3 regions of the Streptomyces sp. NPDC018045 genome follow, and region 2 is predicted to be linked to each of the others. Evidence: riboswitches for the same ligand, from Rfam matches in the RefSeq annotation. Region 2 holds a riboswitch; each other region holds the start of a gene.
The links. Region 2 has a riboswitch for thiamine pyrophosphate ahead of thiC (phosphomethylpyrimidine synthase ThiC). Riboswitches for the same ligand answer to the same signal wherever they lie in the genome.

Region 1 (9,780 bases), on a different contig from region 2:
GGCGTCGACCCGTACGGGCCCGCTGAAGGAACGGTTCGCTTGAGCGGACCGCCTCAGCTCTCCGGCTGCTCGATCACCTGGGCGAGGTACAGCGGCTCACCGAGCTTCTCGATCAGTTCGAGCTGCGTGTCCAGATAGTCGATGTGGTGCTCCTCGTCGGCCAGGATGCTCTCGAAGATGTTGGCCGAGGTGATGTCCCCCTTGGTCCGCATCAGCTCGATGCCCCGCTTGAGGCGGTCGATCGCCTCCACCTCGATCTGCCGGTCCGCGTGGAACATCTCGGTGACGGTCTGGCCCACCCGGACGTGGAAGAGCCGCTGGTAGTTGGGCAGGCCGTCGAGGAAGAGGATGCGGTCGGTGAGGATCTCCGCGTGCTTCATCTCGTCGAACGACTCGTGCCGGGTGTACTTGGCCAGCTTGGTCCAGCCGAAGTTCTCCTGCATTTTCGCGTGCAGGAAGTACTGGTTGATGGCGGTCAGCTCGGCGGTAAGCTGCTCGTTGAGGAATTCGATGACCTCGGGGTCGCCCTGCATGGCAGCGGGCTCCTTCCACGCGAGTACTGGCAGGTGCCGCGCATCCTTGCACCGTCGCGAGCTGGGCGTCCAGTAAGTGCACGCTTAGTACGAGTTGCCCGAATCGCTGTCGCCCTGGTCACCGGCACCCCGGACGGTCTGACACCATGGAGAGCATGGGTCAGCCCGAAAGCCGCGAAGCGGAGCATCCTCTGCTGCCTCCGGGGCAGCGACTGCAACGGGGATGGCCGGTCACGCATTACGGCCCGGTGCCGAAGTTCCGGCCCGAACGCTGGGAGTTCCGCGCTTTCGGCGCCACCGCGGACGGCGGCAAACACTGCTGGACGCACGAGGAATTCTCCGCGCTGCCCTATACGACCGTTGTGGCCGACATGCACTGCGTCACGAAATTCAGCATGCTCGGCGCCGAATGGGGCGGGGTCTCCACCCGTACGATCCTCGATCTCGCGCCGCCGGCCCCGGACGTCACCCATGTGATGGTGTGGGCCGAATACGGGTTCAGTTCGAACCTCGGGCTGGACGACTTCGCCGACGCCAAATCCCTGTTCGCCACCCACCGCTCCGGCGAACTGCTCACCGCCGAGCACGGCTTCCCGGTCCGGCTGATCGTCCCGCACCTGTACGCCTGGAAAGGCCCCAAATGGGTGCGCGGCATCGAGTACATGACGGCGGACCGCCGCGGCTTCTGGGAAGAGCGCGGCTACCACAACCTCGGCGACCCGTGGCGCGAGCAGCGCTACTCCTACCAGGAGGAACCGGGCGACGGCCCGGAGCCGTGACAGCGCCGGGCCACCGGCCGGCCCTCCCGGCTCAGGCCGGGTCGCGCAGCCCCTTCAGGCGGGCCACGTCCACCGCGTGCCCCTCTTTGCCGCCCGGCGTCTCGATCACCAGCGGTACGCCCAGCGTGGCCGGGTGACGGAACAGTTCACCGAACGGGTCGGCGCCGATGTGCCCCGCGCCGATGTTCTCGTGGCGGTCCTTGTGGGCGCCGACGACATCCTTGGAGTCGTTGGCGTGGATCAGTTTCAGCCGCCCCTCGCCCGTGACGTCGACCAGCTCGTCCAGCAGCGCCTTCATCCCGCCGGGCGCCGCCATGTCGTGTCCGGCGGCGAAGGCGTGGCAGGTGTCCAGGCAGACACCCAGCTTCGGATGCCGGTCCAGCGCGTCGAAGTACGGGCCCAGGTCCTGAGCCAGCGCGCACAGCGAGGCGCCCTGCCCCGCCGTGGGCTCCAGCAGCAGCCACGGGTCGTCGTCGTGCGTCAGCTCCTCCAGCAGCGGGCGCACCCGCTCGCGTACCTGCGCCAGGGCCTCGGCGCGGGGCCGCCCGCCGGTCGCCGAGCCGGTGTGCACCACCACGCCCCGCGCGCCGATCGCCCGGCCGCGCAGCAGCGAGTGGCGCAGCGAGACCACGGACTTCTCGACGGTCTCCGCGGTGTGCGAGCCGAAGTTGATCAGGTACGGGGCGTGCACGTACGCCGGGAGGGACTCCCGCTCGCACGCCTCCCGGAACGCCTCGTCCTGCTGCGGGGTGCCGGGCGGCGTCGCCCAGCCACGCGGGTTGGCGACGAAGACCTGCACGGCCTCGCCGCCGATGTCACGGGCGTACGGGATACCGACCTTGGCCAGGCCGCCGGCCACCGGCACATGGCCGCCGACCGGGTTGCGCGCACGGGCGTCCTGCGGGGAAGGGGAGATGCTCACCCGTCAAGGGTGCCAGGTGCGGAGCGTCCGTTCCGAAGCGCGGGCGGGCGTCCTTGCTCACAGCGGCCGGGAGCCCGTGCCGGGCGCGTCCGTGGCGCGCGGCCCGCCCGGACCCCGGGCGGGCGCCCCCGGCTCACAGCACGCTCGCCAGCCGGATCGTGATCTTGCTGCCCTTCGCCGCCTGCTCGCCGCCCGCGACCGACTGGCTCTCGACCTTGTCCTTCGGGAACAGGAACGGCTTCTTGACCTCGGCCTCGAAGCCCGCGTCGGACAGCGCCCGCTTCGCGTCGTCGGCGCTCTTGCCCGTCACGTCCGGCACGGTCACCATCTCGGGGCCCTCGGAGAGGGTGAGCGTCACGGTGTCCCCCCGGCCCAGCTTGCCGCCCTGTCCCGGCGACTGCCGGGCGACCGTGCCCTTGTCGTGCGGGGAGTGCACCGTACCGTCCGCGATCTTCACCTCGAAGCCCGCGCCGCGCAGCGTCGCCTCCGCGTCCGCCCGGTCCCGGCCGGTCACGTCCGGTACGCCGACCTCGGCACCACGGCTGACCGTGAGCGCGACGGCGGTCTCCGGCCGGCGTTTGCTGCCCGCCGCCGGGTCGGTGCCGATCACCGACCCCTTGGCGACCTCGTCGGAGAATTCCTTGTGCACCGTGCCGACGGTCAGCCCCAGGTCGCGCAGCTTGCGCTTGGCGTCGGCGACCGGGGTGCCCGCCAGGTCGGGCACCTGGACGATCTCGGGGCCCTTGGACAGGGTGACGGTGACCGTGCCCGTACCGCGGATGCGCTCGCCGTTCTCCGGGTCCGTGGCCATGACGTGGCCGCGCTCCACGTTGGGGCTGAAGGCCCGCCTGACCTTCACGTCCAGGCCTTCCGCGCGCAGCGTCTGCTCCGCCTTCGCCTGCGTCATGTCCAGCACGGCCGGGACGGTGGTGAACTGTCCGGAGTTGATGTACCAGACGCCCGCGCCCACCACCAGCGTGAGCAGCACGGCGGCGATCACCGAGGCCGTCCTGCGCCGGGCCCCCAGCAGCCCGGCCCACGCCCCGGACCGGGGGACGGCGGCCGCCGGGCGCAGCCGGGTGGTCCGCCCGTCCGCCGACGCCGGGTCCGGTGCCGGGGCCTCCAGTCTGCTGGTCCGGTTCAGCGGCTCCTCCGGGGGCAGCGGCGGCTGCCCGGCGACCCGCGGCAGCACGCTCGTACGGTCCTCGGAGCCCGTCCGCGAGCCGTCCTCCGGCGCCTCGTGGGCCTGCGGCGGCACCGCGTCCAACTGCGCGTCGGACAGCTCGGCCCGTACCGCGCGGGTCTGTGCGAGCAGCGTCACCGCGTCCTGCGGGCGCAGCTCGGGGCGGCGCGCGGTGGCCGCGGCGACCAGGTCGTCGAGCTGCGGCGCCAGCTCGGGCGCGTACGCGGAAGGGGCCGGCACGTCCTCGTGCAGGTGCTGGTAGAGCACCTGGGCCGCGCTGCCGCCGGTGTGCGGCTTGCCGCCGGTCAGCATCTCGAACAGCACGACACCGCACGCGTAGACGTCCGCGGGCGGGCCGGCCGTACCGTCCTCGATCTGTTCGGGCGCCAGGTAGGAGACCGTGCCCAGGACCGAGCCGGTCGAGGCGGTGGTGTGGGTGTCCACCGTCCGCACGAGGCCGAAGTCGGCGACCTTGACCCGGCCGTCGTCGCCGATCAGGACGTTCTCCGGCTTCATGTCGCGGTGCACCAGCCCGGCCCGGTGGGCGGCGCCCAGCGCGGCCAGGATCGGCTCCACGATGTCCAGCGCGGCCCGCGGCTGGAGGGCGCCGCGCTCCCGCAGGACGTCGCGCAGCGTGCACCCGGCGACGTACTCCATCGCCAGGTACACGTACGTGCCGTCGGCACCCTGGTCGTAGACGCCCACCACATTGGGGTGGTCGAGCCGCGCGGCGGACTTGGCCTCGCGGATGAAACGGTCGACGAACGCGGCGTCGGCCGCCAGCGCGGGGTGCATCACCTTCAGGGCGAGCACCCGGTCCAGCCGGGTGTCCATGGCCCGGTAGACCGTGGCCATGCCGCCGGCGGCGACGCGCGCCTGCACCTGGTAGCGGCCGTCGAGCAGGTGCCCGACCAGGGGGTCCTGAAGGGTCGTATCCACGGCAGACGAGTCTACGAGCCGCCACGGCGGTGCCGGACGCCCTGCCCGTGAACCCGGGGCCATTGCATCCGAACAGTGACAGGGGCAGGCCACCGGCCGAGCCGGGATGGGCGGGATGCCCGTTTCGCGGGGCGGGCGGCGGCCGTCCCGGGCGCCACCCGCCGTGCCTCGGAAGGCGGGGCCCCGCGCCTCGGAAGGCGGGCCCGTGCCTCAGAAAGCGGGGCGCTCCGGGTCCAGCGCGGCGACGCCCTCCGTGGGCGAGGAGGCCTGAGCGTGGTGGCGGCGCGGGATCCGCCCCGCCCGGAACGCCAGCCGGCCGCCCTCGACCGCGTGCCGCATCGCCTCCGCCATCAGGACGGGCTCCTGCGCACGGGTCACCGCCGACGCCAGCATCACCGCGGCGCAGCCCAGCTCCATGGCCAGGGCGGCGTCGGAGGCGGTGCCCGCGCCCGCGTCCAGGATCACCGGGACCCCGGCCCGCTCGGTGATGAGCTGGAAGTTGTGCGGGTTGCGGATGCCCAGCCCGGAGCCGATGGGGGAGCCCAGCGGCATGATCGCGGCGCAGCCCACGTCCTCCAGCTTCCGGGCCAGCACCGGGTCGTCGTTGGTGTACGGCAGGACGGTGAAGCCGTCGTCCACCAGCGTCTCGGCGGCGTCCAGCAGCTCGACCGGATCGGGCAGCAGGGTGCGCTCGTCGGCGACCACCTCCAGCTTGACCCAGTCGGTGCCCAGTGCCTCGCGGGCCAGCCGGGCGGTGAGGACGGCCTCGCCCGCGGTGAAGCAGCCGGCGGTGTTCGGCAGCACGCGGATGCCGTGCCGCTCCAGTACGGACAGCACCGAGCCCTGCACGGTCGGGTCCAGGCGGCGCATGGCGACCGTCGTCAGCTCCGTACCGGAGGCGAGCAGCGCCCGCTCCAGGACGTCGAGGCTGGGCGCCCCGCCCGTGCCCATGATCAGACGGGAGCCGAAGGCGGTGCCGGCGAGGGTGAGGAGATCGTCGGCCATGACGTACGGATCAGCCTCCCTGGACTGCGGTGAGGACCTCGACGCGGTCGCCGTCGCCGAGCGCGGTGGCGGGCCACTGGCCGCGCGGCACCACGGCCTCGTTGACGGCGGCGGCCACGCCGCCGGGCGCCGTGGTCAGACCGGCGACGAGCCGGTCCAGGGTGAGCCCGCCGGGGAACTCCCGGGGCTCGCCGTTCACGGAGACGGTGATGGGCGCGGTGACGGTCATACGGGCTGCTCCTGAGGGGCGGGGGAAGGCGCGGGGGCCTGCCGGGCGCCGGTTGCCGGGGCGGCGCCGGACGGCGCCGAGGGGCCGGTTGACGCCGAGCGGCCGGGCGGCGCCGAGGGGCCGGGCGGCGCTGCGGGATCGGATGGCGTCGAGCGGTCGGACGACGCCGAGCGGTCGGAGGGCTTCGGTGCGAAGCGGCCCGGGGCGAACGCCCGCGCCTCCTCCGGCAGCGGGCCGCCGGTCAGTGCCGCCGCCATCACGTCGCCCGTGACGGGCGTCAGCAGCACCCCGTTGCGGAAGTGACCGGTCGCCACCAGCAGGCCGGGCAGCGAGGTCGGGCCCAGCAGCGGCGCGTTGTCGGGCGAGCCGGGGCGCAGTCCGGCGCGGGTCTCCACCAGGGGCAGTTCGGTGATGCCGGGGATCAGTTCGTGGGCGTCCCGCAGCAGTTCGTACACCCCGCCCGCGGTGATCGTGGTGTCCCAGCCCAGCTCCTCGCTGGTGGCGCCGACGACCAGCTCGCCGTTCTCGCGCGGCACGAGATAGAGCGGGCCGCCGCGCACCACGGCCCGTACGGTGCGGGACAGAAACGGTACGCCGCCGGGCCGGCCGTCCGGCATCCGCAGCCGCAGCACCTGGCCCTTGACCGGGCGCACCGGCGGCAGCACGTCCCCGGGGACGCCCGCCAGCCGCCCGCTGCGACTGCCCGCGGCCAGCACGACCTGCCCGGCCGCGATCCGGACGCCATCGGCCAGCTCGGCACCGGTGGCACGGCCCCGCTCGACGGTCAGCCGCCCGGCGGCCGCGCGGTGGAAGGCGACGCCGGCCCGCTCGCAGGCGGCGAGCAGCGCGGCGGCCAGCCGGCGCGGGTCGACCTGGTGGTCCCCGTCCACCCGCAGCCCGCCGCGCACGCCCGGCGCGAGCATCGGCTCCAGACGCCGGCACTCGCGCCCGGTCAGCCACTCGGACTCCAGGCCGCTGCGGCGCTGGAGGGCGTGCAGCTCGCGCAGGTGGGCGCGGTCGTCGGCGTCCAGCGCGACGGCCAGGGTGCCGCACCGGCGGTAGCCGAGGTCCAGGCCGCTCGCCTCCGTCAGCTCGGCGGCGAACTCCGGATAGCGGCGGGCGGAGGCGAGGTTGAGGCCGAGCAGCGTCTGCTCGCCGTGGTGCAGCTCGGTGACGGCGGCCAGCATCCCGGCCGCCACCTGGGCGGCGCCGCCGCCGGGGTCCGGGTCGGCGACGGCGGTACGCAGCCCACGCTGGGCCGCCCGCCAGGCGGTGACCAGGCCGATGATGCCGCCGCCGATGACGAGCACGTCCGGGGTCCGGTCGGACCCGGCCGCACCCGGCGCCTGCGCGGGCGGCCGCGAGGACGTCGGTACCGTCGGCCGTACGGGTTCGTGTGCAGGTGGATGCATGGGCGTCCAGCCCCTCCCTTCGCCGGCATGACCCGGATCAGGTTCGTACGGTCGGAGGCCGCGTCAGCCTCCCTCTCAGCCCGGTCGCGTCCGGGCTCCCGCGTGTGCGTTCACCGGCAACCCTAGTACGGGCCGCCGAGGCGCCGTAAGGGAGCGCCCGGTGCGCGGCGCGGGGCCGGTGCCGACGGGTGACGGGCCGTGACGTTGTGTCATAGATCTCGTCGCGCGGTGCTGATGGTCGCGCGACACGCCGTCCTACAGTGATCGGGTGAGCGAGCAGACCCAGTCCCAGGACCCTGACCGCACGCGCCCGGACCGGGGACCCGCCGAGCGCGCGGCCGAACGTGCCCGCAGCGCCGTCATCGTCGGCGCCGGCCTGGCCGGTGTGCAGACCGCCGTCGCCCTGCGCGAGCAGGGCTGGCGCGGCGCGATCACGGTGCTCGGCGACGAGCCGCACCGGCCGTACGACCGCCCGCCGCTGTCCAAGGCCGTGCTGCTCGGCAAGGCCGACGGGGCCACCTTCGACGTGGACTTCGAGGCGCTCGGCATCGACCTGCTCCTCGGGCGGCGCGCCACCGGGCTCGCGGGCGCCTCGCGGGTGCTGGAGACGGACGCCGGGCCGCTCCCGTACGACCACCTGGTGATCGCCACCGGCGCCGAGCCGGTCACCCTGCCCGGCTGCGACGGACTGCCGGACGTACACGTCCTGCGCACCCTCGACGACGCCGAGCGGCTGCGGCCCGTACTGGCCGGGCAGCGCGAGGTGGTGGTCGTCGGCGCGGGCTGGATCGGCGCGGAGTTCACCACCGCGGCGCGTGAGGCGGGCTGCCGGGTGACGGTCGTCGAGGCCGCCGACCGGCCGCTGGCCGGGGCGCTGCCCGCCGAGGTCGCCGCCCCCATGGCGGCCTGGTACGAGGACAGCGGCGCCCGGCTGCGCACCGGCGCCCGGGTCGCCGCCGTCACCGAGGGCGCGGTGACGCTCGCCGACGGCGCGACGCTCACCGCCGACGCGGTCGTCGTCGGCATCGGCGCCCGCCCCGCGACCTCCTGGCTGGCCGGCTCCGGCGTCGAGCTGTCGCCCGAGGACCGCTCCGTCCTGGCCGACGAGCGGCTGCGCACCACGCTGCCCGACGTGTACGCGGTCGGCGACTGCGTCTCCTTCCCGTCCGCCCGCTACGGCAGCCGCCTGCTGGTCCACCACTGGGACAACGCCCTGCACGGGCCGCGCACGGTCGCCGCGACCATCGTCCGCGGCGCGGCGGAGGGGCCGGTCTACGACCCGGTCCCGTACTTCTGGTCCGAGCAGTTCGGCCGCTTCGTGCAGTACGCCGGGCACCACGCCGGCGCCGACGAGACGATCTGGCGCGGTGACCCGGAGAGCGCGGCCTGGTCGGTGATCTGGCTGCGCGAGGGCGTACTCGTCGCGCTGCTGGCGGTCGGCCGGCCCCGCGACCTGGCCCAGGGGCGCCGGCTCATCGAGCGGGGCACGGCGCTGGACCGGCGGATGGCGGCGGACGCGTCCGTGCCGCTGAAGTCGGCGGCGCTCTGAGGGCGGACCGGCGGTGACGGGGACGGCCGGGGCCCGGGTCCGCCGACCGGCGGCCGGGGCCGGTGCGACGGGGCGGACGGCGGTGCGTTCGGGTGCCGTGGGCTGCGCCGATGGGGATGCCCCGCTACCGGCTGTCAGTGCGAGGTGGCAGGCTTGTCCCGTGACCGAGATTGACGCAAAGATCGATGGACTCGTTCCCGCCTGGCTCACCCTGCCCGACATCGCAGAGATGATCGGCGTCGAGGTGACGCGTGTGCGGCAGCTGGTGAAGGAGGGCCAGCTCATCGCGGTGCGCCGCGGCGAGAACCGCGCCCTGCACGTGCCGGCCGACTTCATCAAGGACGGCAAGGTCGTCAAGGGCCTCGTCGGGACGCTCACGCTCCTGCGGGACGACGGCTTCGCCGACGAGGAAATGCTGGAGTGGCTCTTCACCGCCGACGACACCCTGCCCGGCACCCCCGCCCAGGCCCTGCGGGAGAACCGCGGTACGGAGGTGAAGCGCCGGGCCCAGGCGCTCGCCGTCTAGGCTCGTCCGGCCCGGCTGCGGGCGTTCCGTGCACGGACACGGCCGCGGCCGCGGCGCCGTCGCGTCCGCACCCGCGGCCGCGGCCGTCTTCGCACCCATGGCGTGCGGGCCGGAAGGCCCGGCCCGCACGCCGCAGACCCGGGGGGACCCGCCCGATGACCACCGCACGCCACGCCCTGTCCGACGCCCGGCTCTACCTGTGCACGGACGCCCGCAGGCGCCAGGGCGACCTCGCGCAGTTCCTGGACGCGGTGCTCGCGTCGGGCGTGGACATCGTGCAGCTTCGCGACAAGGGCATGGAAGCCGCCGAGGAACTGTCCCACCTGGAAGTCTTCGCGGACGCCTGCCGCCGGCACGGCAAACTGCTGGCGGTCAACGACCGCGCCGACGTCGCCCACGCCATCGGATCGGACGTACTGCACCTGGGCCAGGGCGACCTGCCGGTGCCCGCCGCCCGCGCCGTCCTCGGCGCGGAGGTGCTGATCGGCCGGTCCACCCACGCCGAGGCGGAGGTGGACGCCGCGCTGGCCGAGCCCGGCGTGGACTATTTCTGCACCGGCCCCTGCTGGCCCACCCCCACCAAGCCCGGTCGGCACGCCCCCGGCCTCGGCCTGGTGCGGTACGCGGCCGCGCGCCGGCCGGAGCGCCCCTGGTTCGCGATCGGCGGCATCGACGCGTCCAACCTGGACCAGGTGCTGGCGGC
Region 2 (9,780 bases):
CCGCGAAAGGACCGCCCGAGCCCTACTATCGGCTCGCCATGACAGCAGCAGGGAAGCACCAGGTGAGCCGGTCTACCGGTCGCCGGCTGGGGCGGGCAGGCATCCGGGACGTGGCCGCCGCAGCCGGGGTATCCATCACGACTGTCTCCGACGCGCTCAACGGCAAGGGCCGGCTTCCGGATGCCACCCGTCGCCACGTCCGCGAGGTGGCCGACCGGTTGGGTTACCGCCCTTCCGCCGCCGCCCGCACGCTCCGTACCGGCAAGTCAGGACTGATCGGCCTGACCGTCACCACGTACGGGGATGAACCTTTCACCTTCACCGAATTCGCGTACTTCGCGGAAATGGCCAGAGCCGCCACCTCGGCGGCGCTCGCCCGCGGGTACGCCCTCGTCATCCTGCCCGCGACCTCCCGCCACGACGTCTGGTCGAACGTCGCCCTCGACGGCACCGTCGTCATCGACCCGGCCGACGGCGACCCCGTCGTCACCGAGCTCGTACGGCACGGCATCCCCGTCGTCTCCGACGGCCGGCCCGGCGGCACCCTCCCCGTGATGGGCTGGGTCGACAACGACCACGAGGCGGCCGTCCTCGGCCTTCTCGACCACCTCGCCGACGCCGGCGCCCGCCGCATCGGCCTGCTCACCGGCACCACCACCGACACCTACACCCGCCTGTCCACCACCGCGTACCTGCGCTGGTGCGAGCGGGTCGGCCAGGACCCGGTGTACGAGTCCTACCCCGCCCACGACCCGTGCGCGGGCGCGGTGGCCGCCGACCGGCTGCTGGCCCGTCCGGACCGTCCGGACGCGGTGTACGGCCTGTTCGACCCGAACGGCACCGACCTGCTCGCGGCCGCCAGACGCTACGGGCTGCGCGTCCCCGAGGACCTGCTGCTGGTCTGCTGCAGCGAGTCCACGGTCTACGCCACGACCGAGCCGCCGATCACCACCCTCTCGCTCAAGCCCCGCCGGATCGGCACCGCCGTGGTTCAGCTCCTGATCGACGCCATCGAAGGGCTGGACAGCGGGCGTCCGGTCGAGCAGGTGATACCGACGGATCTGATCGTGCGGACCTCCTCCCAGCGCAGGTCCACACGGACGACCGTCAGTCCGCCCCGGGGACCGTCCGGGGCCTGAGGCCGCCGGTCACCGCGCGGGCCCTCCGGGTCCGACCGTCACACGTTCGAGCGGCCGTGTGGACGTGCCTTCCGCGTCCACACGGCCGGAGGTTTGTGTGGGGCACGCGAGGTGTTGTGTGCACGGTGGGGGCTGTGCGGCGGTGTGCCGGCGACCGTGCGGCGCGCGGCGGGCCCGTAGAGCCTGTCACGGTGCCCGTACGACCTGTCGCGGTGTCCGTACGAGTGTGGTACCCGTGCGACGTACGGCGGCCCCGTACGACCTGTCGCGGCGCCCGGGCGACTTGTGGCACCCGTGCGGCATACCGCGGGGCCCGTGCGACATACCGCGGTGCTCGCCCGACGCACCGGTGCACCGCCCCGCCCTCCGCCTCGGCCGGAGCCCGCCCCGTCACCGGCTCGCGGTCGGCCGACGCCACGCCGAAAGCGCCACTCGGGCGACTTCATCACGTCGTACCGTCGTCCTGCCGTCGCCGTGCCGCCCGCCCGGTGCCCCGTCGCCCGGGATAAAATCGGGTGGATCCCGGAGAAAACGGCAGCGAAGACCGGGCGCCGAACGATTGACCACCCCCGGGTGCGTCACAACCCGCGAGCGGCATTCCTATGATGGGCGCACGACACCACGGACCGCCGTCGACCAGGCAAGGTCCGCGAGGTGCACGGCGGCGCGATGGTGGAGGGGTCGATGACTCAGGGGGCCAGTGTGGGACCCATGGTGCGGACCATGCCGGCACAACCTCCGGCTCCGGCACAGCCGCCGGTGCCCCCGGCACCCGCGGTTCCCCCGCAGCCGCCGGCGCCGCCGGCCTCCGTGGGCGCGCCCGCCGCCCCGCACGGCATGCCGCCCGAGTACACGCCCACCGAGCGCTCCCTCCCGGTCATCGGCGCCGGTGCCCGGGCCGACGGCACCGGCCACGCCGCCGGCCGTACGGACCTCCCGCCCGTCACCCGTACGGACACCCTCATCGACCGCCCGACCGTCGACCTGACGGCGGTGCCCGAGTCGGCCGCGTCCGCCTCCGAGCAGCAGGAGGGCGGCGGCCCGCTGTACGTCGTCGGCGACGTGCACGGCTACTACGACGAGCTGCGCGAGGCGCTCGCCGCCGAGGGGCTCATCGACGCCGATGGCCAGTGGGCCGCCGGCAACGCCCGGCTGTGGTTCCTCGGCGACTTCACCGACCGCGGCCCGGACGGCATCGGCGTCATCGACCTCGTCATGCAGTTGTCCGCCGAGGCCGCGGCGGCCGGCGGCTACTGCAAGGCCCTCATGGGCAACCACGAACTGCTGCTGCTCGGCGCCAAGCGGTTCGGCGACACCCCGGTCCAGTCCGGCGCCGGTACCGCGTCCTTCCAGGCCGCCTGGCTCCTCAACGGCGGCCAGAAGACCGACATGGACCGCCTCCAGGACCACCACCTCCAGTGGATGGCCCGGCTGGACGCCGTGATGGAGGAGGACGGGCACCTGCTCGTGCACTCCGACACGACCGCCTATCTGGAGTACGGCGACTCCATCGAGGACGTCAACGACACCGTCCACGACGTCCTCACGCGCAGCGACGCCGACGAGGTCTGGGACCTGTTCCGCAAGTTCACCAAGCGGTTCGCCTTCCGCGACGAGGAAGCGGGCCCGCTGGCCGTACGCGAACTCCTCGACACCTACGGCGGCCGGCGCGTCGTGCACGGCCACAGCCCCATCCCGTACCTCCTCGGCGAGGTCGGCGGCGAGGACGACGAAGGTGAGGGCATCGCCGTCGACGGTCCGCACGTCTACGCCGACGGGCTGGCGATCGCCATGGACGGCGGGATCACCATGGCCGGAAAGCTACTGGTCGTTCAACTTCCCCTGAGTGGCTGAGCGTTATCCGGGCAGGGGTAGCGGCAGGTAGGGAAGTGGCGCAGCGGGGTCCGAGCTGGACAGGAGCGGTCCCTATTTCCGCAAACACCCTGTCACCCCGTGCCGGAGGCGCTCTACCATCGGTCTATCCGTAGCAGGCTCTCCTCCGTTTCCGCCCACTGCCCGGCCCACGCCGGCCTGTACGGCCCTACGGAGCATCGGGGGATGCACATGAACAGCGCTCCGCACCTGCTGAACGAGGACCGCGCGGACTTCGCGCGGCTCCTCGACGAGGCGCTGCGCACCGCGGAATACCGACCGGAAATGACCTCCGCGGCGGGAAAGCACCTCAACACCGAGCAGTTGCGCACCATGGCGCTCAGCGCCACGTCCGCCATCGCCGTATGCGCGACGGCCGAATACCGACACTATGTACGGCTTCGCGAGGAGCTGCGCACTCCCGCACCCGCACCGGACGCGGGCGGTGTGGAAGGCCGTGAGGAGAAAAGCGCGTCCGCGGGCGGCCCGGGGATCGACCTCGCCACGACCGTGAGCGAGGTCGCGGAACCGGCCGGTGCCGGGCTGGGCGCGATGCTCGCGGTACTGGCCCCGGTACTGGCGGGGATCGCCGCCGTCCTGTTCCTGGTCATCGGATACATCCTGCGGACGGTCGGCACCGACCCGGCCGCCGCCCAGCCGATGATCAGCGTCGGCTGGATCTTCGCGGCGATCACCGCCGCGGGGGCCCTCATCGCCATGGCGAGCCTGGTCCACGCGGCCTGGCGCAACGGGTCCACCTCGCTCCGCGCCCCACGCACCGGTGACGGGCGCGGCGGCCGGGCCCGGGAAGTGGACCTCGCCCGGGACGCCTGGCGGCAGGCGCTCCTGGAGCGCGGCATACTGCCGTTCCTGCGCGAGGCCCTGACCGACCCGGCCGGCGTCAACGGCCACGGCACGGCCCGGTACGTACCGCGCCGCGGCGTCGACGGTGGCAGTCGTATCCCGTCCCTGGGCTACTCACGGCCCGACTTCACCAGCCCGGACGGCGGCCCGCCCGCCGCTCCCCGACCCCGCTTCACCAGCCCGGACTTCACCAGCCCCGACTACGGCGGCCCGGACCACCATCCTGAATAGCGCCGACGTTCCATGACCGCGGGGGCCCGAAGCCGGGCCCCCGCGGTGCGCGTGCGAGGGCACTCCGCCCCGGTGGAGTGAAATGCGGTTCACCGGGCGGGGGTTGGAGTGGCCGGGGACTTACGTTCGGCGTGGAGGTGATTCGCGATGAGCGAATACGACCAACGACGGGTCACGAGACCCAGCAGGACGCCATGGACGTGAGTGACTTCGTGTACGGCGGCGACAGGAGCGCGCGTACGGAGGATCGCTCTCCCCCACGGGGAGCCCTGGTTCCCCGCAGCCGATGTCTGCCGGGAACCGGGTTACACGACCACCCGTGAGGCGCTCCTGGATCATGTGCCGAGCGACGAGAGTTTCCTGACGGCTTCGGGCCCGTCCGTCTCAGAAACCCTCACTCCGCGATCGGCAAATACACCCGATTCCCCGCCGCCGCGAACTCCTTCGACTTCTCGGCCATGCCGGCTTCCGCCTCCGCGTCGAGCGCCAGGTCGCCGCCGTGTTCGCGGCGGATGTCCTGGGAGATCTTCATGGAGCAGAACTTCGGGCCGCACATGGAGCAGAAGTGCGCCGTCTTCGCCGGCTCCGCCGGCAGCGTCGCGTCGTGGAAGGCGCGCGCCGTGTCCGGGTCGAGGGCCAGGTTGAACTGGTCCTCCCACCGGAACTCGAAGCGCGCGTCGGACAGCGCGTCGTCCCACTCCTGGGCGCCCGGGTGCCCCTTGGCCAGGTCCGCCGCATGGGCCGCGATCTTGTACGTGATGACACCGGTCTTCACGTCGTCCCGGTCCGGCAGGCCCAGGTGCTCCTTGGGCGTGACGTAGCAGAGCATCGCGGTGCCCCACCACGCGATCATCGCCGCGCCGATCCCGGAGGTGATGTGGTCGTACGCGGGCGCGATGTCCGTGGTCAGCGGGCCGAGCGTGTAGAACGGGGCCTCTTCGCAGATCTCCTGCTGAAGGTCGATGTTCTCCTTGATCTTGTGCATCGGGACGTGCCCCGGGCCTTCGATCATCGTCTGTACGCCGTGCCGCTTGGCGATCGAGTTCAGCTCCCCGAGCGTCCGCAGCTCCGCGAACTGCGCCTCGTCGTTGGCGTCCGCGATGGAGCCGGGGCGCAGCCCGTCGCCGAGGGAGTACGTGACGTCATAGGAGGCGAGGATCTCGCAGAGTTCCTCGAAGTGGGTGTAGAGGAACGACTCCTTGTGGTGGGCCAGGCACCACGCCGCCATGATGGAGCCGCCGCGCGAGACGATGCCGGTCTTGCGGCGGGCCGTCAGGGGGACGTACCGCAGCAGGACTCCCGCGTGCACGGTCATGTAGTCGACGCCCTGTTCGGCCTGCTCGATGACCGTGTCCTTGTAGATCTCCCAGGACAGTTCCTCGGCCTTGCCGTCCACCTTCTCCAGTGCCTGGTAGAGGGGGACGGTGCCGATGGGGACGGGGGAGTTGCGCAGTACCCATTCGCGGGTGGTGTGGATGTTGCGGCCGGTGGACAGGTCCATGACCGTGTCGGCGCCCCAGCGGGTCGCCCAGGTCATCTTCTCCACCTCCTCCTCGATGGAGGAGGTGACGGCGGAGTTTCCGATGTTCGCGTTGACCTTCACCAGGAAGTTCTTGCCGATGATCATCGGCTCGATCTCCGGGTGGTTGACGTTGGCGGGCAGTACGGCCCGGCCGGCCGCGATCTCGTCCCGTACGAACTCGGGTGAGACGTTCTCGCGGAGCGCGACGTACTCCATCTCCGTCGTGACCTCGCCGCGCCGCGCGTACGCGAGCTGGGTGACCGCGGCGCCGCCCCGGCCCCGGCGGGGCTGCCGGGGCCGGCCCGGGAAGACCGCGTCGAGGTTCTTCAGGCCGCCGCGCGGCGAGGTGTGCTTGAGGCCGTCGTCCTCGGGCCGCGGCGGGCGGCCCGCGTACTCCTCGGTGTCCCCGCGGCTGATGATCCAGTTCTCCCGCAGCGGTGCCAGGCCGCGGCGGACGTCCGTTTCGATGGTGGGGTCGGTGTACGGCCCTGACGTGTCGTAGAGCGTCACGTCCTTGCCGTTGGTGAGGTGCACACGACGGACCGGGACCCGGAGGTCGGGGCGCGATCCGGCGAGGTAGCCCTTGTGCCAGCCGATCTCCTTGGCGGAGCCCCGGCCGTTTTCGGGCGTGCGTGCATCCTGCAGAGTCATGAAGACCCACTCCCTACGCCGGCATTACCCGGTAACAGGTTCGGCGGTCGACGCAGCGATGTCCGTGCCGGCGGTCCGGCTTCTGCCGGACGTTCCGTACGGGGGTCAGCGCCCTCTCAGCCCGGTGCTCCGAGCTCCCGCGATTGCAAAGGTGCCACCACGGTAGCGGCCGGTGTGGCGCGGTGAACAGGGGGCCCTGCCAGTTCTTGCGATGATCGTGCGGTGACCAGCAACGAGCCTTCGCACTCCGCGCACCACGACGCTTCCGGTCCGCCGCACGGGTACGGGTACGGGCCGCAGCCCGGGTCCGCGCCCGGCCCTGATGCCGACTCCCGACGCGTCGTGCCTGATGACGGCCGTCAGCGGCACGCGCGCGCGCCACGCGACCAGGGGCACGACCAAGGACGCGGTCACGGGCACAATCACGGGCGCGATCCCGGCCAAGCCACACCGGAGACCGGCCACGGGGCCGGATCCGGACACGGGGCCGGGCACGGCCACGGCCACAGCCACGGGCACGGCCCCGCCGCCCCCGTCTCCCGTCACCTGCGGAAGGTCATCGCCGCGGTGCTCATCCCCTTCGCCGCCGCGGTCCTGGCCGGTCTGGTCGTGCTGTGGCCGGGCGGCGCTCCCGACCACAAGCCGACCGGCGTCGGCTTCGACCAGCCGACCGAGAAGGCGAAGGTGGTGAAGGTGGAGGAGGTGAACTGCGCGGACGTCCATGCCCAGCAGCAACAGCAACCGTCGCAGCAGCAACCGTCCTCCCCCGCGGGCCCCCGGCAGCCCACGCACTGCGAGCGGGCGGTCATCGAGGTGACCACGGGCAAGGACACGGGCCGGCGGTTCGAGTCGATCGTGACGCCCGACGCCACGCGGCACTACAAGGCCGGGCAGGGAGTCGTGGTCGCGTACGCGCCCAAAGCGCCCAAGGATTTGCAGTATTCGGTCACCGATGTGGACCGGACCTTCCCGATGTGGGTACTCGCCGCCATCTTCGCAGCGGCGGTCGTCGTGGTCGGGCGGCTGCGCGGCGTCCTCGCGCTGGTCGCGCTGGTCGTGAGCTTCCTGGTCCTGACGCTGTTCATCCTCCCCGCCATCCTCCAAGGGTCGAATCCCCTGGTGGTCGCCATCGTCGGGGGCAGCGCGATCATGCTGGTCGCCCTCTACATGTGCCACGGCCTCACGGCGCGTACGTCCGTCGCCGTCCTGGGCACGCTCGTCTCACTGCTGCTGATCGGCCTGCTCGGCTCCGTCTTCATCGGATGGGCGCTGCTGACCGGCAACACCGACGACCAGACCGGACTGGTGCACGGTCTGTACCCCGACATCGAGATCCGCGGGCTGCTGCTCGCGGGCATCATCATCGGTTCGCTGGGCGTGCTCGACGATGTGACCGTCACCCAGACCGCCGCGGTCTGGGAACTGAAGGAGGCCGACCCGTCGGCAGGCTGGCGCAAGCTCTACACCGCGGCGATGCGCATCGGCCGCGATCACATCGCGTCGGTCGTCAACACACTGGTGCTCGCCTACGCGGGCGCGGCACTGCCGTTGCTGTTGCTGTTCTCGATCGCACAGAGCAGCGTCGCGACAGTCGCCACCAGCGAGGTGGTCGCCGAGGAGGTCGTACGGACGCTGGTGGGCAGCATCGGCCTGGTCGCGTCCGTACCGCTGACCACTCTGCTGGCCGCGCTGGTCGTCTCGGCTGACCGGGGCACGGGCGGCGGCCTGCGCACGGACCACGGCACAGGCCGGGGCGATGACCGGGATACGGGGCGGAGCGCAGGACGCGCAGGGCACGCGGGACGGCGTGCCGGGCGGAGCGCCGGCGGTGGCAGACGGCGCCGCAAGCGCTGAACCGGCCGGTCGGCTCGGGCGCGTCCGGCCCGGCGACCATCCGGCGGGGCCGGCCGGAGCCGGCGCCGGTCACCCCGCCTTCTGCGCCTCCGAAAGAATCCGGTCCAATGTCGAGTCGAGCGTGTCGCACACCTCTTCCTCCCCGATCGGGACGAGTCGGTCCGTACGGTCGAGGAAGGCCACCAGCGGCGCGGCGCCGGCACGGAACAGCGCCCGTTCGTCGGCCACCTGAAGGCTGATGAAGACATCGCTGAGGTGCTCGGAGGAGGACGGCTCGATGCGTACGTCGCCCTCACCGGACGGCTTGCTCAGTCCGTCCAGCAGCAGTTCCCGGCTGAACGCCCAGGTCACGGGCACATCGCCGGGAAGGTCGAAGGTGAAGCTGACCGCATAGGGGTCCGCGCGGTCGAAGTACAGCTCCACCGGGATACGGAAGGCGAGTTCCTCGGACACGAGGAAGCTCATGATCACTTCTGCCTGAACTGTGTCGGTCATCAACCTCTGCCCCGGACTTGGTCGGAGATGGCCAGGAATCGTCCCTCTTGGCTCCATTGACGCCATCGTCTGTCACGTGCCAGCGGATCACAAGGAGTGATTTTTCAGATACTGATAGAGAAAGCGAGGGTAGTTAACGTCGCCTCCACCATTCTGCGTAGTCGATCGGTAACGCAGTGTAGGCGCTCGGTGTCGCTCGCGGGAAGAGAAATCGCCACGGTCGCCGCCGCCGAACCCACCTGGATCGGAATCGCCGAGCATACTGTGCCCAAGGCATATTCCTGTTGCTCATAGGCGACTTGGGCGCGGCGCACCGCGTCCAGGCGGTGCAGCAGATCGTCCTCGCTCCGCACCGTGTGGGGCGTGAGCGACCGCACCGGGTGCCGGGCCAAGTGGTCCTTCCTGGCCTGCTCGTCGAGTTGCGCGAGCAGGCACTGCCCGATCGCGTGTGCGTGCGCGGTGGTACGGAAGTCCACCCACTCCTCCACCGGCGGACATTGCGGACCCTCGGTGGCGGCCACCACCTCCACCTCGCCCGCGCGGTAGACGGCGAAGTAGACGGCCGCGCCGATCCGTTTGCCCACGACGGCCAGCGCGTCGCCGATCTCGGTACGCCTACGCCGCTCGGCGCCCGCCCTCCCGATGGAGCCGGCGGCCTCGCCGTAGACGAACACGCCGTTCTCGCGCCGCAGGTAACCCTCGTGCGTCAGGGTCCGCAACAGGTGGTACGTCGTCGGAAGCGGCAATCCCGCCTCCCTGGCCAGTTGCTTGGCGGGCGCGCCGGCGGGGTGCGCGCCCACTGCCTCCAACAGGCGCAGCGCCCGCTGCACCGAGCCGATCAACGTAGGGTGCGAGACGGATTCACCGTTCACCATTGCCAACGCCAACCCCCTGATCGGGTCACCGGGACAGCTCGGCCCCGACGGCGGGAGCCGCTCCCGCTACGCCCGCGTCTCCCAGGGGACTCCATCGTCGACGCGCCCGGCCCGGTCCTGCCTCACTCGGTATTTTCCGGAACGTCATCATCCGGAAGACGCCTGCGCACCGCACTCTAGCTTGGCCGCTCGGGGCGACAGGGGGCGTGGCAAGGGGATCGGCCGGTGACACGACACCCCCGCCAGCCCCGGGTCCGGCCGAGTTGCCGCACCTGAT
Region 3 (9,780 bases), on a different contig from region 2:
CGTCGACAAGGCCGTGGAGATCCTCCGCGTCAAGGGCCAGAAGGGCGTCGCCAAGCGCGAGAGCCGTTCGGCCGAGAACGGTGCCGTCGTCTCCCTCATCTCCGAGGACAAGACCTCCGGCGTTCTGCTCGAGCTGAAGTGCGAGACGGACTTCGTCGCCAAGGGCGAGAAGTTCCTGGCCGTCGCCAACGCGCTGGCCGCGCACGTCGCCGCCACCTCCCCGGCCGACCTGGAGGCGCTGCTCGCCTCCGAGATCGAGGCCGGCAAGACCGTCCAGGCGTACGTCGACGAGGCCAACGCCACGCTGGGCGAGAAGATCGTTCTGGACCGCTTCGCGCAGTTCTCCGGTGGCTACGTGGCCGCCTACATGCACCGCACCATGCCCGACCTCCCGCCGCAGGTCGGCGTCCTGGTCGAGCTGGACAAGGAGAACGCCGAGACCGCCAAGGACGTCGCGCAGCACATCGCCGCGTTCGCGCCGAAGTACCTCACCCGTGAGGACGTCCCGGCCGACGTCGTCGAGAACGAGCGTCGCGTCGCCGAGGCCACCTCGCGCGAGGAGGGCAAGCCCGAGGCCGCCCTCCCGAAGATCGTCGAGGGTCGCGTCAACGGCTTCTTCAAGGAGAACACGCTGCTCGCGCAGCCCTTCGCGAAGGACAACAAGAAGTCCGTCGAGAAGGTCCTGGAAGAGGCCGGTGTCTCGCTGAAGCGCTTCGCGCGCATCCGCGTCGGCGCCTGAGCCCAGCCGTGAGCCTTGTCGCCAAGGCCAGCGAATGACCTACGGCCCCGCTAGGGTCGTACGCAGTCGGCCGCGTACCGGCCGGCCGCAGATGTGACGAGGAGGCCATTGCCGTACAGGGATCTGACCCAGACCCCCGGCAATGGCCTTCTTCGTATGTGCACGAGGAGAGCGTGATGAATCAGGGTGCCGACGGCGCGGACACAGCCCACAAAGCCGACAGTGACGGGAAGGGACGCTTCCTGCTGAAGCTGTCGGGCGAAGCGTTCGCCGGCGGCGGCGGACTGGGTGTCGACCCCGATGTCGTGCACGCCATCGCCCGCGAGATCGCAGCCGTGGTCCGCGACGGCTACGAGATCGCCATCGTGATCGGTGGCGGCAACTTCTTCCGCGGCGCCGAACTGCAGCAGCGCGGCATGGACCGCGCCCGCTCGGACTACATGGGCATGCTCGGTACGGTCATGAACTGCCTGGCCCTCCAGGACTTCCTGGAGAAGGAGGGCATCGACTGCCGGGTGCAGACCGCCATCACCATGGGGCAGGTCGCGGAGCCGTACATTCCGCTGCGCGCCGTCCGCCACATGGAGAAGGGCCGCGTGGTCATCTTCGGTGCGGGCATGGGCATGCCGTACTTCTCCACCGACACCACCGCGGCCCAGCGCGCCCTCGAGGTCGGCGCCGAGGCCATGCTGATGGGCAAGAACGGGGTGGACGGGGTCTACGACGCCGACCCCAAGAAGTTCCCGGACGCGGTGAAGTTCGACGCCCTGGAGTACGGCGAGGTCATCACCCGCGATCTCAAGGTCGCCGACGCCACCGCCATCACGCTCTGCCGTGACAACAAGCTTCCGATCCTCGTCTTCGAGCTGCTCGCCGAGGGCAACATCGCGCGCGCGGTGAAGGGTGAGAAGATCGGCACGCTCGTCAGCGATCAGGGCACCCGGGCCTGACGGCACCAACTGCCGAATTGCCGTACGGGCGGGGCTCCGTACGGGCGGCAACCCCGGGCCGGGGGAAGACCTCGGCACGGGGATGGACAATGGCCTGCCGGTCGGACACCGTGCAGGAGAAGACGCGCGGCAGGGGCGAGGCTCTGCTTCTTACCGAAAAGACCAGGAGCAAGTGGTGATCGAAGAGATCCTCCTCGAGGCCGAGGAGAAGATGGAGAAGGCCGTCGTGGTCGCCAAGGAGGACTTCGCCGCGATTCGCACCGGACGTGCGCACCCGGCGATGTTCAACAAGATCGTGGCGGACTACTACGGCGCCATGACGCCGATCAACCAACTGGCGTCGTTCTCGGTGCCCGAACCGCGGATGGCCGTGGTGACCCCGTTCGACAAGAGCGCGCTGCGCAACATCGAGCAGGCGATCCGGGACTCCGACCTGGGCGTCAACCCGAGCAACGACGGCCACATCATTCGCGTGAACTTCCCGGAGCTCACCGAGGAGCGCCGCCGGGAGTTCATCAAGGTCGCCAAGAACAAGGCCGAGGACTCGAAGATCTCGATCCGCAGCATCCGGCGCAAGGCCAAGGAGACCCTCGACAAGCTCGTCAAGGACAAGGAGTCCGGCGAGGACGAGGTGCGCCGTGCGGAGAAGGAGCTCGACGACACCACCGCGAAGTACGTCGCGCAGGTGGACGAGCTCCTCAAGCACAAGGAATCCGAGCTCCTCGAGGTCTGATGAACGAGTCATCCTGGGGGGCCCCGCCTGGCGTCGGCCAAGCCGGTCAATGGGGACCACCCGACCAGGGGCCCGCCGGTTCGGCGGGTCCCGTGCACGACTGGGGCGCGGCGGCGCAGACTCGCCCCATGCCCATCGTGCCCGACGCAGGCGGACACCAGGACGACGACCGGAGCTCTCTGGACGACGTCCGGGACCACCGGGACGACAGGGGGGCCGCTCGGCTGAGCGGCCCCTCGTTCCGCGACGAACAGCCGCAGGAGCCCATGCCCACCTCTTTGCCGGGGCCCGACAGCTCACAGCAACCCCACAAGCCGCAGAAGAAGAGCGCGGGACGTAATCTCCGGGCCGCCATAGGGGTCGGCGTCGGCCTCGGCGCGGTCATCCTCTTCTCGCTCTTCGTCTACAAGCCGCTGTTCGTGGGCGTGATAGTCATCGCGGTGGTCGTGGGCCTGTGGGAGCTGACCTCGCGGCTGGCGGAGCGCAAGGACGTCAAGGTCCCCTTGGTCCCGCTGGCGCTCGGCGGTACGGCGATGGTGGTCGCCGGCTACGTGCGCGGCGCCGAGGGCGCGTGGGTGGCGATGGCGCTCACCGCGCTCGCCGCCCTCGTATGGCGCATGACGGAGGCTCCCGACAACTACCTTAGGGACGTCACGGCAGGCGTCTTCGCGGCGTTCTACGTGCCGTTCCTGGCGACGTTCGTGGCGATGATGCTCGCCGCCGACGACGGACCGCAGCGCGTCCTGACGTTCCTGCTGCTGACCGTCGTCAGCGACACGGGCGCGTACGCGGTGGGCTGGCGCTTCGGCAAGCACAAGCTCGCCCCGCGCATCAGCCCCGGCAAGACCCGCGAGGGGCTGTTGGGCGCGGTGCTGTTCGCCATGGTCGCGGGCGCGCTGTGCATGGAGCTGATCATCAAGGACGGCGTCTGGTGGCAGGGCCTGCTCCTGGGTATCGCCGTGGCGGCCAGCGCGACGCTCGGTGACCTCGGCGAGTCCATGATCAAGCGGGATCTCGGCATCAAGGACATGGGCACGCTGCTGCCCGGCCACGGCGGCATCATGGACCGCCTGGACTCCCTGCTGCCGACCGCCCCGATCGTCTGGCTGCTGTACGTGATCTTCGTCGGCTCCGGCTGACCAGCGGTTTTCCGGACGTACGTAGGGCCCGCCACTCCGCGTGGCGGGCCCTACGTACGTCCCGGGAGCGCCCGCGGATCGCGTCGGCGATCGTCACTTCGTACGTCTGCGACACTGGATGAACCATGCCTAAGCCCGGAGAACTCACTTTCGTCGCGCCGCGCGGAGCCAAGAAGCCCCCGCGGCACCTTGCCGATCTCACCCCCGCCGAGCGGCGCGAAGCCGTGGCCGCGGCCGGTGAGAAGCCGTTCCGCGCCAAGCAGCTCTCGCAGCACTACTTCGCGCGGTACGCGCACGACCCGGCGGAGTGGACCGACATCCCGGCCGCGGCGCGGGAGAAGCTGGCGTCGGAGCTGCTGCCCGAGCTGATGAGTGTGGTGCGGCACATCTCCTGTGACGACGACACCACCCGCAAGACGCTGTGGAAGCTCCACGACGGCACCCTCGTGGAGTCCGTGCTGATGCGCTACCCGGACCGGGTCACGATGTGCATCTCGTCGCAGGCCGGGTGCGGCATGAACTGCCCGTTCTGCGCGACGGGGCAGGCCGGCCTGGACCGGAACCTCTCCACCGCAGAGATCGTTCACCAGATCATCGACGGCATGCGGGCGCTGCGCGACGGTGAGGTACCGGGTGGGCCGGCCCGGTTGTCCAACATCGTCTTCATGGGCATGGGCGAGCCGCTGGCGAACTACAAGCGGGTCGTGGGCGCGATCCGGCGGCTGACCGACCCCGAGCCGGACGGGGTGGGCCTGTCGCAGCGTGGCATCACGGTGTCCACGGTCGGTCTCGTCCCGGCGATGCTGCGCTTCGCGGACGAGGGCCTGAAGTGCCGGCTCGCGGTGTCGCTACACGCGCCCGACGACGAGCTGCGTGACACCCTCGTCCCGGTCAACACGCGCTGGAAGGTGCGTGAGGTGCTGGACGCGGCCTGGGAGTACGCGGAGAAGTCCGGCCGGCGGATCTCGATCGAGTACGCCTTGATCCGGGACATCAACGACCAGGCGTGGCGTGGTGACCTCCTGGGCCGTCTGCTCAAGGGCAAGCGCGTCCACGTGAACCTGATCCCGCTGAACCCGACGCCCGGCTCGAAGTGGACCGCGTCGCGTCCCGAGGACGAGAAGGCGTTCGTCGAGGCCATCGCCGCGCACGGGGTGCCGGTGACCGTCCGCGACACGCGCGGGCAGGAGATCGACGGCGCCTGCGGGCAGCTCGCCGCCTCGGAGCGCTGAGGGCCCGCTGGTACTGTGTGATCGAACAAATGCACATTCCGACAGGGGAGCGCCACAGCGCTGAGAGTGCGGCAGTGTCACGGACCGAGCGTCACGGACACCGAGGTGCCGCAGACCCTTGAACCTCGCCCGGGTCATTCCGGGTAGGAAGTTCGGTCGTCACTCATGCTGTTGCGCCCCATCCGGACTGCTCCGTGCAGCGCCGGGTGGGGCCGCGTCTCTTCCTGGCCAGCCAGGAGGAATCCAGTGAGCACCACCAGAAGGATCGCCGTCACGGCGCTGGCCGTCGCGGCCGGCATGACGGCGCTCGCCGCATGCGGCTCGGGCGGCAGCGGCGGCGGCAAGGACCCGAAGACCGTCACGCTCGTCAGCCACGACTCCTTCAACGTCTCCAAGTCCGTGCTGGCGAAGTTCACCCAGCAGACCGGTTACAAGGTCGACGTCCTCAAGGGCGGGGACGCGGGCAAGGCCGTCAACCAGGCGATCCTCTCGAAGAGCAACCCCCAGGGCGACGTCTTCTTCGGCATCGACAACACGCTCCTGTCGCGCGGCCTGAAGGAGGGGCTCTTCAGCCCGTACCAGACCAAGGGGCTGGCGAGCGTCCCCGAGGAACTGCAGCTCGACAAGGCGGAACACCGGGTGACGCCGGTCGACTACGGCGACACCTGCGTCAACTACGACCGGGCCTACTTCGCGGAGCACAAGATCGCACCGCCGCGGACCTTCGACGACCTGCTCAAGCCCGAGTACAAGGGGCTGCTGGTCACCGAGAACTCCGCCACGTCGTCGCCGGGGCTCGCCTTCCAGCTCGGCACCATCGCCAAGTACGGCGAGTCCGGCTGGCAGGACTACTGGAAGAAGCTCAAGAACAACGGCGTGGAGGTCGTCGACGGCTGGGAGCAGGCCTACAACGAGCGGTTCTCGGGTTCGGCGGCCGGTCAGGGCAAGGGCGACAAGCCCCTGGTGGTCTCCTACGCGTCCAGCCCGCCCGTGGAGGTGCTCGGCAAGAAGCCCGCGCCCGAGGAGGCCCCGACCGGAGTCGCGACCGGCACCTGCTTCCGGCAGATCGAGTTCGCGGGCCTGCTCAAGGGCGCCAAGAACGAGAAGGGCGGCCAGGCGCTGCTGGACTTCCTGCTGAGCAAGGAGTTTCAGGAGGACGTACCGCTCCAGATGTTCGTCAACCCGGCGCGTAGGGACGCGAAGCTGCCGGAGCTGTTCACCAAGTACGGCGAGAAGATCGACAAGCCGGAGACGGTGGCTCCGGAGGACATCACCGAGCACCGCGAACAGTGGATCAAGCAGTGGTCCTCGCTCGTCCTGAAGTAGCCGGCGCCGAGAAGCGGGCACGCCGCGCACGGGGCACGGCCACGCGGCTCGCCCTGATGGCCCTGCCGCTCGCCTTCTTCGCACTGTTCTTCGCCTACCCGGTCGCCGCGATCGTCGGGCGCGGGCTGAAGGACGGCGGGCAGTGGCGGCTGGGCCGGGCCGGGGAGGTGCTCTCCGACCCGGATGTTCTGCATGTCCTGTGGTTCACCGTCTGGCAGGCGGCGGCCTCGACCGGGCTCACGCTGCTGATCGCGCTCCCCGGCGCGTATGTCTTCGCGCGCTTCGAATTCCCCGGAAAGCAACTGCTGCGGTCCGTGGTCGCGGTGCCGTTCGTGCTGCCGACGGTGGTGGTGGGCTCGGCGTTCCTGGCGTTGGTCGGGCGTGGCGGGGTGCTGGACGACCTGTGGGGCGTACGGCTGGACACCTCGGTGTGGGCGATCCTGCTGGCGCATGTGTTCTTCAACTACGCCGTGGTCGTACGGACCGTCGCCGGCCTCTGGGGGCAGCTCGACCCGCGGCAGGAGGAAGCGGCCCGGGTGCTCGGGGCGTCCCGCTGGGGCGCCTGGCGGCGGGTGACGCTGCCCGCCCTGGCGCCGGCCGTCGCGGCCGCCGCGTTGATGGTCTTCCTCTTCACCTTCACCTCCTTCGGGGTGGTGCAGATTCTGGGCGGCCCGACGTTCTCCACGCTGGAGGTGGAGATCTACCGGCAGACCGCCGATTTCCTGGACCTCCCCACGGCCGCCGTCCTCACCATGCTGCAGTTCGCCGCCGTACTGGCCCTGCTGGCCCTGCACGCCTGGACCGTACGGCGCCGGGAGGCCACCCTCACGCTCGTCGACCCGGCGCAGACCGTGCGGCGGCCTCGCGGCGCCGGCCAGTGGGCACTGCTGTGGGGGACGCTCGCCGTGATCACGCTGCTGCTGGTGGTTCCGCTGGTGGTGCTGATCGAGCGCTCCTTCGCCGGGCCGGACGGCTACGGACTGGTCTTCTACCGGGCGCTGCGGTCCGCCGCCTCGATGGACAGCACCTTCGCCGTCGCCCCGCTGAACGCCCTGGGGAACTCGCTCGCCTACGGCGCCGCCGCCACCCTGATCGCCCTGGTGGTGGGCGGGCTGGCGGCCGCCGCGCTGACGAGGCGGGGCGGCAGGCTGGTGCGGGGGTTCGACGCGTTGCTGATGCTGCCCCTCGGGGTTTCGGCCGTGACCGTCGGCTTCGGTTTTCTGATCACTCTCGATGAGCCGCCGCTCGATCTGCGGTCGTCGTGGTGGCTGGTGCCACTGGCCCAGGCGCTGGTCGGTGTCCCCTTCGTCGTACGCACCATGCTGCCCGTGCTGCGCGCCGTGGACGAGCGGTTGCGCGAGGCGGCGGCGGTGCTGGGGGCCTCGCCGTGGCGGGTGTGGCGCGAGGTCGACCTGCCGCTGGTGCGGCGGGCCCTGCTGGTCGCCGCGGGATTCGCCTTCGCCGTGTCGCTGGGCGAGTTCGGCGCGACGGTCTTCATCGCACGGCCGGACCACCCGACGCTGCCGGTGGCCGTCGCGCGGCTGCTGGGACGCGCCGGAGAACTCAACTACGGGCAGGCGATGGCGCTGTCCACGATCTTGATGGTGGTGTGCGCGGGCGCGCTGCTGGCGCTGGAGCGCATCCGTACCGATCAGGCCGGAGAATTCTAGATGGCGGAACACGCTGACACAGCGACGGACCAGGCGCTGCTGCGGCTGGAGGACGTCACCGTCCGCTTCCGCGACGGGCAGCCGCCCGCGCTGGACGCGGTGCGTCTGGACGTCGCCGAGCAGGAGATCGTCTGCGTTCTGGGGCCCAGCGGCAGCGGGAAGTCCACCCTCCTCCGGGTCGTCGCGGGGCTGCGGCCCGCCGACGCGGGACGCGTGTTCCTGGAGGGCCGGGACCAGTCGGGCGTACCGACGCACCGGCGCGGTGTCGGGCTGATGTTCCAGGACCACCAGCTCTTCCCGCAGCGCGACGTGGGCGGCAACGTGGCCTTCGGCCTGCGCATGCGCGGTGCCTCCCGCCCCGAGCAGGAGCGCACGGTGGCCGGCCTTCTGGACCTCGTCGGCCTTCCGGGCGCGCAGCGGCGCGCCGTCGCGGCGCTGTCCGGCGGCGAGCAGCAGCGGGTCGCGCTGGCCCGGGCACTCGCGCCGCAGCCCCGGCTGCTGATGCTGGACGAACCGCTCGGCCAGCTCGACCGCGGTCTGCGGGAACGCCTGGTCGTAGAACTGCGGCGGGTGTTCGGCGAGCTGGGCACGACGGTGCTGGCGGTGACCCACGACCAGGGGGAGGCGTTCGCCCTGGCCGACCGGGTGGTGGTCATGCAGGAGGGGCGGATCGCGCAGAGCGGCACGCCGCTGGAGGTCTGGCAGCGTCCCGCCACCGAGTTCGTCGCCCGCTTCCTCGGCTTCGACAACGTGGTGGAGGCGACCGTACGGGGCGGGTCCGCCGACACCGCGTGGGGCAAGCTGCCCGTGCCGGAGGGCACGGCGGACGGTCCGTGCCGACTGCTCGTCCGCCCGGCCGGGGTACGGATCACGACCGCGACGGAAGGGCTTCCGTGCACGGTCGTGGCCCGCACCTTCCGCGGCACCCACGTCACGCTCCTCCTCCAGCCTGCGGGCGGCCCGCAGGTGGAGGCCGCTTGCGCGCTGCGCGACGCCCCGGAGGACGGGGAGCGGGTGGGCGTCCGCTTCGCGGCGGAAGACATCGTGGTGCTGGACCGCTGACGGGCGGCGTTGTACGGGCGGGGCGCGGGGCCCCGGTGACTGGACTGCCCGCGGGGCCAGCCCATCGGGCGCTCACCGGGGCGTCAGCCGCTGGGCCTGCGCACCACCAGGCCGAGTCCGTACGCGAGGAGCACCCACCCGAGCCCGGTTGCGCAGGCCCATCTTCGTGCAGGCACGGGGCGGTTTTCGACGGCCGCAGTCAACAGTCCATGTGCGGTCGCCGACTCCCTCGTGCGGATGCTCCTCCCCCCGGGGCCACGCGTGGCCCCGGGGGGAGGGACGGTCGTGGGTCGTGAGGGGTGGGGCCTGAGGCCGCCCTAAGACGAGCTGGTGCGGCTGCTTGCCGGGTCGGCCTGCTCGGTACCGGACCGGTCGTCGCCGCTGCTCGCCGGCTGCCCGACCAGTGCCTTCGCTCCCTCGGTGGACGCCGTCGCCGCACCAGGGGCGTGCGAGCGGCCGCCCGGGGCCCCGTCCGGGGCGCCCGCCGCGCCTGGCGCCGCGGCGTCGGGCGATCCGGCGGCGGAGCCGTCTTCCGGCTCGCCGAACCAGGCGACCGCGACGGCGCCGGCCACCGCGACGACGAAGCCGAGTACGGCGACCCACGCGAAGCCCGGGCGGGAGGAGTCACCGAGCCACAGCACGCCGAGGATGCCCGGCACCACCGTTTCGCCCACCACCAGCGCCGCCGTGGCGCCGTTGACCGAACCGATCTGTAGGGCCACCGTGTGCAGGTACATCCCGCCGATCCCGGCGACCAGGATGGCGTAGAGGGCGGGGTCGGCCAAGAGCGTGGGCAGGTGGAACGGGTCGACGCCGCTCAGTACGCGTACTCCGACACCGAGCGCGCCGAAGCCCAGGCCGGACAGCAGACCGGCGAGAATCGCGGCGCGGCTGCCGAGCAGTCGGACGGCCAGCGTGCCCCCGCCGAT

Region 1: linked by a shared signal. The riboswitch ahead of thiO (glycine oxidase ThiO) and the one ahead of thiC (phosphomethylpyrimidine synthase ThiC) in region 2 are both predicted to bind thiamine pyrophosphate.
Region 3: linked by a shared signal. The riboswitch ahead of ACH4EB_RS28985 (thiamine ABC transporter substrate binding subunit) and the one ahead of thiC (phosphomethylpyrimidine synthase ThiC) in region 2 are both predicted to bind thiamine pyrophosphate.

The regions. Positions count from the first base shown of each region.
Region 1 is NZ_JBIRFL010000001.1:274,860-284,639, reverse strand. It holds gene bfr (bacterioferritin) at 54-533, opposite strand; gene ACH4EB_RS01125 (sulfite oxidase-like oxidoreductase) at 680-1,312, shown strand; gene ACH4EB_RS01120 (deoxyribonuclease IV) at 1,344-2,234, opposite strand; gene pknB (Stk1 family PASTA domain-containing Ser/Thr kinase) at 2,368-4,356, opposite strand; gene ACH4EB_RS01110 (thiazole synthase) at 4,567-5,361, opposite strand; gene thiS (sulfur carrier protein ThiS) at 5,372-5,590, opposite strand; gene thiO (glycine oxidase ThiO) at 5,587-6,900, opposite strand; TPP riboswitch at 7,000-7,115, opposite strand; gene ACH4EB_RS01095 (NAD(P)/FAD-dependent oxidoreductase) at 7,271-8,551, shown strand; gene ACH4EB_RS01090 (Rv2175c family DNA-binding protein) at 8,712-9,077, shown strand; gene thiE (thiamine phosphate synthase) at 9,233-9,780, shown strand, end outside.
Region 2 is NZ_JBIRFL010000003.1:370,136-379,915, reverse strand. It holds gene ACH4EB_RS09275 (LacI family DNA-binding transcriptional regulator) at 39-1,139, shown strand; gene ACH4EB_RS09270 (metallophosphoesterase) at 1,851-2,993, shown strand; gene ACH4EB_RS09265 (hypothetical protein) at 3,198-4,106, shown strand; gene thiC (phosphomethylpyrimidine synthase ThiC) at 4,501-6,279, opposite strand; TPP riboswitch at 6,273-6,430, opposite strand; gene ACH4EB_RS09255 (YibE/F family protein) at 6,502-8,133, shown strand; gene ACH4EB_RS09250 (SsgA family sporulation/cell division regulator) at 8,203-8,628, opposite strand; gene ACH4EB_RS09245 (IclR family transcriptional regulator) at 8,733-9,503, opposite strand.
Region 3 is NZ_JBIRFL010000018.1:87,364-97,143, forward strand. It holds gene tsf (translation elongation factor Ts) at 1-739, shown strand, start outside; gene pyrH (UMP kinase) at 916-1,689, shown strand; gene frr (ribosome recycling factor) at 1,865-2,422, shown strand; gene ACH4EB_RS28975 (phosphatidate cytidylyltransferase) at 2,422-3,561, shown strand; gene rlmN (23S rRNA (adenine(2503)-C(2))-methyltransferase RlmN) at 3,687-4,793, shown strand; TPP riboswitch at 4,827-4,961, shown strand; gene ACH4EB_RS28985 (thiamine ABC transporter substrate binding subunit) at 5,040-6,119, shown strand; gene ACH4EB_RS28990 (ABC transporter permease) at 6,176-7,789, shown strand; gene ACH4EB_RS28995 (ABC transporter ATP-binding protein) at 7,790-8,851, shown strand; gene ACH4EB_RS29000 (hypothetical protein) at 9,169-9,780, opposite strand, start outside.